Regions from separate parts of the Paenibacillus sp. FSL F4-0122 genome, predicted to be linked through region 4. Evidence: riboswitches for the same ligand, from Rfam matches in the RefSeq annotation. Region 4 holds a riboswitch; each other region holds the start of a gene.
What was found. A riboswitch is a leader RNA that binds a small molecule or an ion and turns the genes downstream of it on or off. The one in region 4 is predicted to bind cyclic di-GMP.
Positions count from the first base shown of each region.

Region 1 (3,442 bases), 5.1 Mb from region 4:
TTTAATACTGCCCATTGAGGAGCTGTTACATTATAAAGTGAAAGTTTTTTTGTTAAGCTTTTTTTCATTTCAAGACTTACTCTTATTAATAACTGTCCTGGGTTGTCCATAAATTAATTCCCCTCTTTAAATAGTTTGCACACTAACTACTTGATTAGTATACAAACTATATTCTCCTTTATCAATTTTAATTATTTTATTTGTTTAAATTGTGGGGAGTTACAGGTGAATGTCAATAATATTGATATTTAGAACTTTTGTTTGTATATAATAAAAATGAATGTTCTTATTTTTAGAGGCGATCAATCATGGAAATGAGTATTGACCAAACGGTTGGGATTATTTATCAAGTCTAGGAGAGCAAGATTACACAACGCGAGATCGAGATCCGTGACATCCGTGACAAACGTCCAACATAAACAAAGGGGATAGATATCATGCGGTGTATAACAATACGGCAGCCTTGGGCGACCTTAATTGCTCTTGGTGAAAAAGAGTTTGAAACTCGTTCATGGAGAACAGCCTACCGCGGCGAGTTAGGCATTCATGCCGGAATGAGGATTGACAAAAAGATTTGTGAACAGGAACCGTACAAATCAGTATTGGCGAAACATGGCTATACAGCAAATAATTTGCCGACAGGAGCTATTATTGCTACAGGTCAGCTCGCGGGATGTTATGTGGTTACTCCAGAGGTGGATTTAAGGGAATGGATCAATGGGAACGAATATGATTTTGGCGACTATAGCGAAGGACAGTTTGCCTGGAAGCTTGAAGGGGTTCATCCATTAAGCCATCCAATTCCAGCTAAAGGTCGGCTAAGCTTGTGGGAGCACTCTAATCACTTCTGAACAGCGAATGATATTTTTAATGTAATTTTTATGTGCCTATCAGCTTTTTTTCAGGTTCGAGGTATATATTGAAGACACCAAACACCCCCCAGTGTTTTGTGGTATATCTCTCTCAGGTCTTGCCAACTCCCATGGTAAGGCCTATTTTTTTGTTCGCTAATTGATGGGGGGAGAGTAGAGCGGCTTCTATACAGCTTTATTTAATTTGAAACTGTTCTTCGTAACTCTTAAAAGAGGAAATATCCAGCCCTAGGTATCTGCGCATATGGATGGCAGCCTGAGCCGCAACAATGTCATTCAACAGCAGCATTCGTTCGTGATAGCCACGACATATATACTTGGCTTCAATTCCCGTATTAAGTCTGTTTTGCTCATACACCTTGATTCCCCGTCTTCTCATTTCTGCACGAACATCCCTTAGATCTGTTGTAGCTACTGCAGCAGCTGTTCCAAGCACCTCCAGATAAGGGGCGGGTGTTCGTAAGTGTGTAGATAAAATGGCGGAGTCCCGTTCGAAAGCTGATAAAATCATCGGAAGCAATAAATAAGATTTCACCAGCATGTTGTCCCTGCTTTCTGCTCTATGCATGAATCTCATCACCTCTAATAGGAACGTATATTCGTATTCTACCCCGATATTCCAAAAATAATCAATGGTATTTCTAAACAGCTTATCCAATGTGATTAAATTCACAACTAAATAACGAAGAATAAATTATATTAAAATTGTAATAATAAAAATTAATGTATCGGACGTACATAAAGGAGAATTATGATGGAAAAAGAGGGCAGCCTCCAGCGTGGATTGTTTTTTGGTTTAATTCTGAGTGTTCCCTTATGGATATCCATATTGGGCTATATACAGTTACTTTAAAATTTAATGAAAAACCTTATGCGAAGCGCCTTTAGGCGCTTTTTTTTGTATGGTAATAATGAGCGGAATCATCGAAAGGAATTGATTGACAATTGTGGGTGTCGGGCGCTAAACTGTTATTAATTCAAAAAGTATTAAAAGTCATAGACGGTTATTGGAGAGAATGCTTCGGCTACCAGTTCTGGACTTGCAGTGTAATACATATATATAGTCATGATAATAGCAAACCGTCTGAAAGGGCGGGACGCAAAGTCCAGGAGTCTAAAGTGTCTTAAAGGCACAATGACCGTCCGACTGCCATGAGAAGGGAATTCCACTTCTTTTTGGCGGTCTTTTTTGTTGTTAGGTCCTTTAGAGTTTCTGGTAATTATTCTGATTAATATAAATCATAGTTTTAGGAGGTGTGCCATTTGAAAAGAAGAATAAGACCGTTACTCTCGCTTGTATTAGCTGGGATTTTGACGGTAGGTAGTGGGCTTTCCTCATTAGGAGCTGGAGTTGCTGGAGCTAGTAGTTCTTCTACATTGGGAATTGCAGGGGTCTACAACGTGTTTATTCTAGGGGATATAACAACGGTTTCGGATACGGAAGGAAGGTTTGCTGCTGGAGGTAACGTTAACTTAACCAACTATAGTGTTGGAGATAGGTTGACCGCTGCTGAGGTTTCCTTGACTGACACACTTGTTGTTGGAGGGAATCTTACTTTCAACGGAGGTACTGTTTATGGGAATATCGTGCACGGGGGAGATTTTTCAGGGAATGTAACGCTCCTCAAGGGAGGTACAAAAAGACAGGGGAGTACGATTGACTTTTCAGCCGTAGGTCAGTCTTTGAAGGACAAATCAGCAGAACTTGCAGCATTGCCGGCGAATGGAACAACAGTGTACCAATATGGCAGTCTTACCCTGACAGGTACAGATCCTGCGGTCAATGTTTTTAATGTTCCAGGAGATAACGTCTCTAATACCTACGGAATTACAATAAATGTTCCTTCAGGATCTACAGCAATTATTAATATTGATGGTTCTAACGTAAAAATGAAAAACTTCGGATTTCTACCTAATAACGTGTTGAACAGCAAGAAAATTTTGCTTAACTTTAGCCAAGCTGCGTATATTGATATGGCAGGCATAGGTGTAATGGGAAGCATACTTGCCCCCTATGCTCATGTTGATTTTATTAATGGTCAGATTAACGGTACTTTAGTGGCGGCTTCACTCAAAGGGACTGGTGGTGGTGAATTTCACCACTATCCATACGATGGTGATGAACCTGGACCAACGCCGACACCAACGCCAACAGTGACACCAACGCCAACGCCAACAGTGACACCAACGCCAACGCCGACAGTGACACCAACGCCAACGCCGACAGTGACACCAACGCCAACGCCGACAGTGACACCAACGCCAACGCCGACAGTGACACCAACGCCAACGCCAACAGTGACACCAACGCCAACGCCAACAGTGACACCAACGCCAACGCCGACAGTGACACCAACGCCAACGCCGACAGTGACACCAACGCCAACGCCGACAGTGACACCAACGCTAACGCCAACAGTGACACCAACGCCAACGCCAACAGTGACACCAACGCCAACGCCGACAGTGACACCAACGCCAACGCCAACAGTGACGCCAACACCAACACCATGTCCGACACCGACGCCAACGCCTACGTCAACACCAACAGTGACGCCGACACCGACGCC
Region 1 covers NZ_JBBODI010000001.1:1,767,746-1,771,187, reverse strand. Annotated here, with positions in the region: gene MHH49_RS07495 (MarR family winged helix-turn-helix transcriptional regulator) at 1-110, opposite strand, end outside; gene MHH49_RS07490 (ASCH domain-containing protein) at 438-851, shown strand; gene MHH49_RS07485 (hypothetical protein) at 1,048-1,440, opposite strand; cyclic di-GMP riboswitch class I at 1,937-2,027, shown strand; gene MHH49_RS07480 (choice-of-anchor A family protein) at 2,136-3,442, shown strand, end outside.
Region 1: another riboswitch for cyclic di-GMP. It lies ahead of MHH49_RS07480 (choice-of-anchor A family protein); the one in region 4 lies ahead of MHH49_RS30490 (DUF6612 family protein).

Region 2 (3,442 bases), 5.3 Mb from region 4:
CATTCATACAGTTCCTTAAATTTAATGCCGTAGGTTTGCTCAATACGCTTATTGATTTTGTGATTTTCACATTGTTGAATTCACTAGGGATGGTATACGCATTGGCGCAGGTGATCTCCTATAGTGCAGGTACGGCGAATAGCTTTATTTTGAATAAAAAAGTAACCTTTCGTGATCGCAACCGGGGGAATAAAGAAGGCTTCGACCGCGTGCAGCTGGTCAAGTTTATCGTGCTGAATCTGGTAGTGCTCGGAATATCACTGCTGCTAATGCATCTGTTGACAGACAGACTAGGTATTCAAGTCTTGATCTCCAAGGTGCTGGTTACCTTTATCACGGTGATCATCAATTTCTTTGGAAGTCGTAAATGGGTATTTTAAACATTAATTTCAGGCAGAAGGAGTTGCTATGCTTAAAGGCAAGTAGCTGTTTCTGCTTGATTTGTATATAACCATAGAAACAATATACGGAGGTGAATAACATTGCGTAAATTCTCCTATCTACTCATACTGGCTGGGATACTTATCATGTTATATCCGACAGCTAACGAATGGTACAACGACAGGCAGCAGGAGAAGTTATTAGAAACGGCTGAACTAAGCACTGCCGATAGTACTCCCCAGCCAGATTTGAAGAGCAGGTATGCTGAAGTTACTCAGCTGTTAGCAGAGGAATCGGTTCTGGATGCTCAGGCACAGTCCCAACCCCAAGAGACAGAAAAGCCTGAACCGGAGATTGAGGTCGGTGGCAAAGTAATCGCACTAATTGAAATCGGTAAGATTGATTTGAAGCTGCCTGTATTAGAAGGGGCTACAAAAGCTAATATGAAACATGCTGCAGCCCATATGAAAGAAACGGCACCCCTTGGAGAGATCGGAAATGCTGCAATCGCGGCGCATCGGGCTAGAACTACGGGTCGTTTGTTTAACAGATTGAATGAGGTTGTTGTGGGGGATGTTATCACGGTAAAGACTAGTGATCAGGTGTTTAACTATGAGGTATACGATATTTCTGTTGTAGATCCGAGTGATGTCTCCGTTCTTGACGGGAATGACAAGGATAAGATTCTTACTCTGATTACATGTGATCCGCTAGTGAATCCAACGCATCGGCTGATTGTTCATGCTAAATTAACAAAATGAGAATAGTGAATGACAAGAAAACACAAATACCGGGAGATATTTATAAAATAATGGGTAATCTAGTAAATTAGGTCTTGTTCACAACTATAAATATGATAGTATTATACTATAAAAGCTAAACACGATAACGGCAAACCTTCCGAAAGGTAGGGACGCAAAGCTAAAGGGCCTTTTCCCGAAAGGATGGCAGCCAGCTACCGAATGAAGAGGCTTTTTTTGTTTGTTTCAAATGGATTCTATCAATTATATCTAGTAAAGCTAGAACAGATAGAGCTTATACGATAACGGCAAACCTATCGAAAGGTAGGGACGCAAAGCTAAAGGGCCTTTCCGAAAGGATGGCAGCCAGCTACCGAAAGGAGTTTTATCCGTGAAAAAGGTATATTTTATGCTGGTGGCGTTGTTCGTCCTAATGACTTCAGTTCCGGTAAGTACAGCTCAAGCTGCAAGTGCAGATGCCAGCTGGTTGATTACATCCAAAGTGGCTCAAGGTGTTATTGGTATTAACTATGATATTCCGAAAGATAAAAGAATCAAACTCATGATCACCAAAGATAACAGCAGCTATACTTATAACTTGTATGCTTCTGGACAAGCTGAGGACTTCCCTTTGCAACAAGGAAATGGGACTTATAAGGTTTCGGTTCTGGAGAACACAACCGGTAATAAATACAAAGCGTTATATTCCGAAGTAGTAGACGTAACCATGAGTGACTCGAATTCCGTATATTTGGGCTCCGTACAGAATGTGAAATGGAGTTCTTCTGATAAAGCGATTGTCAAAGCTAAACAATTAGTACAAGGCAAAACAACAGACGAAGAGAAAGTTAAAGCGATCTATAACTATGTAGTTGCGAATGTACAATATGACTACTCTCTTGCTAATAGTGTAACTACTGATTATATTCCAAGCATCGATAAGACATTGACTACTAAAAAAGGGATTTGCTATGATTACGCTTCTCTTTTTGCCGCAATGCTGCGGAGTGTAGATGTTCCTGCTAAGTTGGTAATGGGGAATACAAGCTACGTTACGCAATATCATGCCTGGAACGAAGTATTGCTTAATGGGAAGTGGGTTACCATTGATACTACAGTGGATGCAGGACTTGCAAAGAGTGATAAGAAAACCGATTTAATTAAAGCCTCAAGCAAATATACTGCGGCAAAATACTATTAAATTCGCCGCTAGAAACATAACTCTATTAAATAAACAACTAGCTTAATTATTAAGCTAGTTGTTTATTTTTATATTAGGGGTTGCTTTTCTATTAATAGTTGGGGTATTATAGGTAAGCGTTGTTAGACAGCGTACAGGCGATACAGACGAGGCTGATAAAAAGCTTCGAAAAATAAAGCTTGCATTTCTGAAAACAACATGATATATTATAAGAGTTGCTGCTGATACATTAAACGGCGTCAACGAGAACTTGATCTTTGAAAACTGAACAACGAGTGAGTAGGAAATCACGTAAGTGATATCCAAAATTAGAGAATTAATTTTCTCGTCAGATGTTTCAAAATGAGCATATCGCTCTTTTCAATACTAATTGGAGAGTTTGATCCTGGCTCAGGACGAACGCTGGCGGCGTGCCTAATACATGCAAGTCGAGCGGAGTTATTTTGAAAGCTTGCTTTCAAAATAACTTAGCGGCGGACGGGTGAGTAACACGTAGGCAACCTGCCCTTCAGACTGGGATAACTACCGGAAACGGTAGCTAATACCGGATAATTTCTTTTTTCTCCTGAGAGAAGAATGAAAGACGGAGCAATCTGTCACTGAGGGATGGGCCTGCGGCGCATTAGCTAGTTGGTGGGGTAACGGCCCACCAAGGCGACGATGCGTAGCCGACCTGAGAGGGTGAACGGCCACACTGGGACTGAGACACGGCCCAGACTCCTACGGGAGGCAGCAGTAGGGAATCTTCCGCAATGGGCGAAAGCCTGACGGAGCAACGCCGCGTGAGTGATGAAGGTTTTCGGATCGTAAAGCTCTGTTGCCAGGGAAGAACGTCCGGTAGAGTAACTGCTACCGGAGTGACGGTACCTGAGAAGAAAGCCCCGGCTAACTACGTGCCAGCAGCCGCGGTAATACGTAGGGGGCAAGCGTTGTCCGGAATTATTGGGCGTAAAGCGCGCGCAGGCGGCTATTTAAGTCTGGTGTTTAAACCTTGGGCTCAACCTGAGGTCGCACTGGAAACTGGGTGGCTTGAGTACAGAAGAGGAAAGTGGAATTCCACGTGTAGCGGTGAAATGCGTAGATATGTGGAGGAACACCAGTGGCGAAGGCGACTTTCTGG
Region 2 covers NZ_JBBODI010000001.1:1,575,728-1,579,169, reverse strand. Annotated here, with positions in the region: gene MHH49_RS06675 (GtrA family protein) at 1-380, shown strand, start outside; gene MHH49_RS06670 (class D sortase) at 483-1,142, shown strand; cyclic di-GMP riboswitch class I at 1,262-1,344, shown strand; cyclic di-GMP riboswitch class I at 1,419-1,499, shown strand; gene MHH49_RS06665 (transglutaminase-like domain-containing protein) at 1,513-2,322, shown strand; rRNA gene MHH49_RS06660 (16S ribosomal RNA) at 2,690-3,442, shown strand, end outside.
Region 2: another riboswitch for cyclic di-GMP. It lies ahead of MHH49_RS06665 (transglutaminase-like domain-containing protein); the one in region 4 lies ahead of MHH49_RS30490 (DUF6612 family protein).

Region 3 (3,442 bases), 5.0 Mb from region 4:
GCCCTACTGCCAGCCTCACCGCCCCCAACAGAAACACAGCCCTAAGTTGATTGTCCACTTCCGCTTACGAACCGGAAGATACAATATATAAATTTTATAAAAAATTCAAACACAAATTTGAGGAGGAATTTTATTATGGGTATCAAGAAAACATTGGGTCTTGGCGTAGCATCTGCAGCACTGGGTTTATCATTAATCGGCGGAGGAACCTTCGCATACTTTAGCGACACTGCGCAAAGCACAGCTACATTCGCAGCGGGCACGCTCGATCTGAACTCCGACCCTTCTGTCATCGTTAATATTCCTAACCTGAAACCAGGTGATACGGTAACTAAATCCTTCAAATTGAAAAACGATGGTTCGCTCGATATCGGATCTATTATTCTGAATACATCGACTCAAATCACGGATGCTAAAGGAGATAACTACCTGGATTTAGCCGAGTTCATTAAAGTTAAATTCCTTAGAAATAATGATAAAGGAGTACCTATCGTCTCTCCTGAAAATGTAGTTTATGAGACTACACTTGCTGCTTTAAAAAGTCAGCATCCGGATCTCGTAAAAAATACAGGTTGGGATCAACTCTTTACCGAAGCATCCGGTATTAAAGCCGGTACCAACGACAGCTTCTCCGTCCAATTCGAATTTGTGGAAAATAACCAAGATCAAAATATTTTCCAAGGCGATAGCTTAACACTGACTTGGGATTTCGTAGCTAAACAAGGTGCGAAAAAAGACTACTAAGATCAATAAAGTAATTTAATAAAATACTCGATGAGCAGCAGATCCTGAATCCGGCCACGGATAAGCAGATTGCTGCTCTTCTCTTTACAATAAACTTTGTCCGATTTATTGATATTTGCTATACTAATAACAAAAATTACGGAGGGGCGTCAGCATAGTGCCACAGAATATGGGCCAACGTATCCAGCAGCTCCGCCTAGACAAGGGTTTCTCCCTATCTGAGCTTGCGGACAGAGCAGATGTGGCTAAGTCGTATCTTAGCAACGTGGAGAGAAACATCCAATCCAATCCATCCATCCAGTTTATCGAAAAAATCGCTGACGCGCTTCAGGTATCCATTCATGCCCTACTCTATGGAGAACCCAATGATGCAGAGGAATCACATTTAGATTCGGAATGGTTCCGATTGGTGCAGGAAGCTATGGACTCAGGCATTAGCAAACGCGAATTCAAAGAATTTCTGGACTATCAGAAATGGAAGCTCGATCAAAAGGATTAATACTTCCTACTAATCTGGTACGATCCTCTCTTCTACTAAATCATATCGAAAAAGGGCACAGCGAAGAACCGCTGTGCCCTTTTTCGATATGTAACCCCTCTAATGTATTACTGCACGATCTGCACAGTTTTCTCATGAAAGAACTGGCGGATTTCATCTGCCTTAATGCCAGCCTTCTTAGCTGCTAATAATAAATGTACCCACTCTTGATCCAGATCAATAAACTGCTGTTCTCTGTTGCTACCCTGGTTGGACTTTTCCAAAAAATCTCCCCCTAAGATTTTACGTCCCCAGGCAATCCGGCTGTCATAGTATCTCTACCTTAGACCCGCGACTTTGTGCCCCTGCCTTTCGGCAAGTTTACCTTTTACTGGACCCTTTTCACGAAAGGATCTACTTAAAAAACTATAAAATTACTATCTGCAATAACATTATACAAAAAGAAAGCGGAAAAGTGTGTCGATTCCTGGTTACTTTCTATTTTAAAAACGAAAAATAAAAGATTTTTTTTCAAAGATCTTGTCCGATTATCACGATACTCGTCCGTTACATAAAATAAATTGTACTAGCAAAATAAATATTTACTGACCTAATAGTTAAAAATAAGGATAATAGAATCATTTTAATAGGCCTTTAGAATGGGTAATGAGAAGAAACACCCTTCTTTTCATTAGAACAAGCTAACCCATACCATTTTGCGAACGTATTGGACGAAAGAATGAATTGATTACAGTGGCCGAAAGTAGCACAATAAGATGAGAAATGAAACCGCAATCATCACAGCTCCAGTAAGCGTTGACACAAAATGTCACGTATGGAGTTCATCCGTTAAGGAGGATGTATTCATGGCAGCCAAAGAGCCCTATAACGAATCCATTTGGAGTAAGTATTACGGACCCAATTTAGGCTACATTCAAGAAAGATATGAACAGTTTGTGAAAGATCCCTCCACCGTAGAAAATAATTATCGCGAGCTTTTTACAAATTCGGGACCTCCTCCCCTAACTCCGGATAGCGAACCGGCTCCTCAGCCGCGCATCTCGGGAGACACCGAATGGCTTAGAAAAGCAGTAAGAGCTTCCAAGCTAATCGCCAATATTCGTATATATGGCCATATGGCCGCTGAAATTGATCCGCTGGTACGCGATCAGAATCCCATGGCAAAATATCTTGAGCTTGAAACCTATGGGCTGACCCGCGAAGACCTGATCGCACTGCCTGCCACGCTTATATGGGAAAATGCGCCGAATGATGTGCATACCGGATGGGATGCCGTGCAACGTATGCGTCAGGCATACACCAAGACCATCGCCTATGAATTCGGGCATGTGCATGAAGAAAAAGAACTGCAATGGCTAAATAGACAGGCAGAATCCACCAGCTCACCAGCACCCCTAAATAATACAGAACGCAAAGAGCTCCTGAACCGCCTGATTCAGGTAGAGCAATTTGAAACCTTCCTCCACAAGACTTTTGTAGGTCAGAAGCGTTTCAGTCTTGAAGGCAATGATGCTCTTGTGCCGATGTTAGATGAAATCGTACGTGCTGCTGCACATGACGGTGCGGAGCATATTTTGATGGGCATGGCGCATCGCGGCCGCCTCAACGTTCTTGCACATATTTTGGGCAAACCTTATGATATCATATTTTCAGAGTTTCATCATTCTCCGAACAAGGAGCTTTTCCCTTCCGAAGGCTCCACAGGCATTAACTATGGTTGGACAGGTGATGTGAAATACCATCTCGGTGCAGACCGTGCTGTCCGTGAAGGAGAAACCGTACGCACAAGAATAACACTAGCGAATAACCCAAGTCACTTGGAATTCGTCAATCCTGTTGTGGAAGGTTTCACTCGTGCCGCACAAGAAGATCGGAGCACTGCAGGACTGCCGAAGATTGATACCAGTAAAGCTATGGCGGTGCTGATGCATGGCGATGCTGCTTTTCCAGGTGAAGGCATTGTTGCAGAAACGCTTAATATCGGCAAACTTCAAGGTTATCAAAATGGTGGGACGATCCATATCATTGTTAATAACCGAATTGGTTTTACGACTGAAAGTGAAGATTCCCGTTCTACGCATTATGCGAGTGACATCGCCAAAGGGTATGAAATCCCAATAGTCCATGTCAACGCTGATGACCCAGAGGCCTGCGTAGCAGCTGTACGTTTAGCTAGCGCATACCGCCATCAATTCAAAA
Region 3 covers NZ_JBBODI010000001.1:1,888,104-1,891,545, forward strand. Annotated here, with positions in the region: gene sipW (signal peptidase I SipW) at 1-45, shown strand, start outside; gene MHH49_RS08010 (TasA family protein) at 136-744, shown strand; gene MHH49_RS08015 (helix-turn-helix domain-containing protein) at 914-1,243, shown strand; gene MHH49_RS08020 (anti-repressor SinI family protein) at 1,351-1,506, opposite strand; cyclic di-GMP riboswitch class I at 1,534-1,618, opposite strand; gene MHH49_RS08025 (2-oxoglutarate dehydrogenase E1 component) at 2,089-3,442, shown strand, end outside.
Region 3: another riboswitch for cyclic di-GMP. It lies ahead of MHH49_RS08020 (anti-repressor SinI family protein); the one in region 4 lies ahead of MHH49_RS30490 (DUF6612 family protein).

Region 4 (3,442 bases):
GTAACTAAAATGAAGACTAGCTTCCTTCCAATCTGATTCAGTTATATTAAAGACCTGTTCAATAAATAAATCCGATCCTTCGTTAGGCATGATGGTTGGAATTGCTTCATTCTCTTGACCACCAGTACTAACTACCAAATGTGGGTTACCCCGTCCTAAGTCAGATGGTGATGCAGCGACTTTGTAACGGATAATGGTTTGATTGGAAACATGTCGAACGGATTCGATTTGAATGCTTGGATATTGCTTAACTCCAGTATTGATAGTATCCCCTGCTTGATGATTAGATTGTAAGGGAATATTCCGATCACTGTAAAAAATGAGATTCCGTGCTTCAAACCTGTAGTCCTTTTTATCATCCTTTAATGTATCAGGTGTCTCATATACTCCAATGAGTTTCTGGCTTTCAGGATCGTATTCTAAATAACCGTATACCTTTGCCTTGGCACCGGATTCACTAGTCATGATGTTTTCCTCTGTAGCAAATCCAGTATATTTGGATAGATCAGATTTAGTATCAAGTGATAACAGCATTTTCATTTTTTCTCCATCAGTTACAACACCGTTCAAATTCATTGTTACTCCTGAAATGGAAGTTTGAAGATTATACTGTTGACCGATGCCGTTATTTAATGCATTGCTCACACTTCGACCACCAATTTTATCCCAATTAATCGTCATACTAGCGAATACAGGAATGGTTACAAGTAAGAGGCAAGAGAAGACAATACTGATAGGAATAAGCTTTTTATTAGACCTAGGAGTATTCTGGGAGGCATGCAGATTTCTTTGACGTGTATAAGCTTCTTGTTCTATGGCAGTCCACATCAAATCATAATCCGGTCGGGGAATATGTTTATCTTTTTCAATATAGAGACTCATTACTATTCAGCTCCTTTAGTTGGGTTCCACCCATTCTATTTAGTATTTTAAGTCCCTTGTTCAGTCTGGATTTTACAGTTCCTTCGGGTATGCTCATAACTTTAGAAATCTCGGGTACAGTCAATTCGTTTATAAAACGAAGGACTACTACCATTCTGATTTTGTCAGGAAGCTGACTGTATAACCCTTGTAATTCTTTTTTAGTTTCCTGTCGATCCAAACGTTTTTCTACAGGGTTTGATTCCTCAGACCTGGATAGTAAATAATTACGTACTTCTTTCATCCACCCCGTCTTACGCCTTTTGATCACACTGCTGCACTCATTCGAAGCAATTCGTAAAATCCAAGCTTTCAAGTTTCTTACCTTCGACTTATCCGCTAAGATAACTTTTACAAATACCTCTTGGGAAATATCCTCCGCATCTGCCTGATTTTTCATTAAGTAGTAACAAAAATAATATACTTGTTCTTTATAGAGCTCGAAAATTTCCCGGTCACTCATTTTGCTGCACCCCCTGTCTCTGCTGTTCTCATTAATAAGACTTATAAGCGTATGTAATCGTTCATTTTTCATTTTGATTGTAGTATTTCTTCTGAGTATCATAGCGAATTCGAATGGAAGATAAGTCGTTTACAGGTAATTATAACCATGATAAAATTAGCGGTGGGACATGCGTCCCTAATCTATTAAAACTAATTGAATGTCCGCGTTAAAGGTAAAATCATCGAAAGATGATGACACAAAGCCATGGGTCTAAAGCCTTTCGACAGAAGGAAATGATCGCCAGGCCGCCATAGGGATGTCTTATGAAGCATAAAGGATAGCTCTAAGAATATGTAGTCTATTTTGAGCTCTTTTATTATTTCGACCTATACGGCGTTACATTATCGCAAGGGGCCGAAAGGGGAAGTACATGAACAGTTTTTTCAAAACAATAGGTACTAGTTTGGCAGTAGGTGCTTTATTGCTGTCCGGAACGATCGGATGGATGTCTAATCCAGGAGTAGTGTCTGCAGCTACCTCAACAGTAGTAACCGCGGATCAGATGATCAGCAAAGTAACGGCAGCCTCCAAAGCAATAAAGAATTTCCATCTGGATGTGACCAAAAAACAGGATATTCAAAGCGGCGGGGTGCGTATCAGCAACACCAACACTCTGAAGCTGGATATCAACCGTCTGCCGAATTTTGCCGCAGCAGGCACTGTCGCTAGTAGTCTTTTAGAAACATCGTACAGTCTATATGCCAATGACAAGGAGTTTTACTATCTTGTAGACGGAAGTGAACTGATCGATGAATCTGAAGATGAAGGTTACGACGATGACGGGGAGCCGATCGATCCTGATGCACAGTATTGGCTTGGACTGGAGAAAACGGAATGGGATGCCTTTTACTCTAAAGGCCAATACGATCCTGTTTCCATGCTTGATTCGGTCAAAAGTTATAAAAAATCCATGAAAGTCAGCACGGCTGGCGCACAAACGGTCTTACAATTCACGGTAACCGATCCGACAGCAGCTAAGGGGATAATCAAACTCTATGACCAGGAGAACCTCTGGGATGGTGAGACAGTTCAACCCAAAAGCGTAACGTGGAAATTATTCGTCAATACTAAGACCTGGCAAACGGAAAAGCTGACAGTCGATCTGAGTTATGTGCTGGTAAGTGATGGAGCAAAAGATACATACACCACGAAAATTGAAGCTAAATACTCCAAGAATAATAAAGGTACAGCCATTGTAAAACCGGCCGAACTAGAATAATAAGGACGATTCATATCGAGCAAAAAGCGCTGTTCCGCTGAACAGTGCTTTTTGCTGTATTCAACAGTAGTTGTTTATTAGTTGACAAGAATAAATCATTGCTGTAATTTATATGTATGCGCATGTATATAATATTTTGTTTAAATATAATTTAATGAAAGTTGGGAAAAAGATGATAGCACTAGACACAACATTAACTTTTCGCAGAGGACTGACATTAAAAAACCGAGTGGTTATGGCTCCAATGACCACGCGAATGAGCTTTTATGACGGTGTAGTAACACAAGATGAATTGAAATACTATTCACTAAGAACGGGCGAAGTAGGTGCGGTCATCACTGCGGCAGCAAATGTACAAGAGGGTGGAAAAGGATGGGAAGGTGAACTTAGTGTTTCCTCCGATCAATTTATTCCTAGCCTTAGCCGATTAGCATCTACTATTAAACGAAATGGAACAAAAGCTATTTTACAACTATTCCATGCAGGAAGAATGACAGATTCAAAAATACTACGTGGCGTACAACCAGTTTCCTCCAGCGCCATTGCTGCCGAACGTCCGAATGCAGAAATTCCAAGAGCATTAACAGAAGATGAAATTTTCGGTGTAATTGAGGATTTTAAAAAAGCGACTCAACGTGCTATTCAAGCTGGATTTGACGGGGTAGAAATTCATGGAGCAAACACATATTTAGTCCAACAGTTCTTCTCTCCACACTCCAACCGTCGTGATGATCAATGGGGCGGAAGCTTAGAGAAAAGATTTAATTTCATTAACCAATTAGTGGATGCAGTTATTG
Region 4 covers NZ_JBBODI010000001.1:6,914,542-6,917,983, reverse strand. Annotated here, with positions in the region: gene MHH49_RS30500 (DUF4179 domain-containing protein) at 1-882, opposite strand, end outside; gene MHH49_RS30495 (RNA polymerase sigma factor) at 866-1,384, opposite strand; cyclic di-GMP riboswitch class I at 1,588-1,679, shown strand; gene MHH49_RS30490 (DUF6612 family protein) at 1,797-2,645, shown strand; gene MHH49_RS30485 (NADH-dependent flavin oxidoreductase) at 2,758-3,442, shown strand, end outside.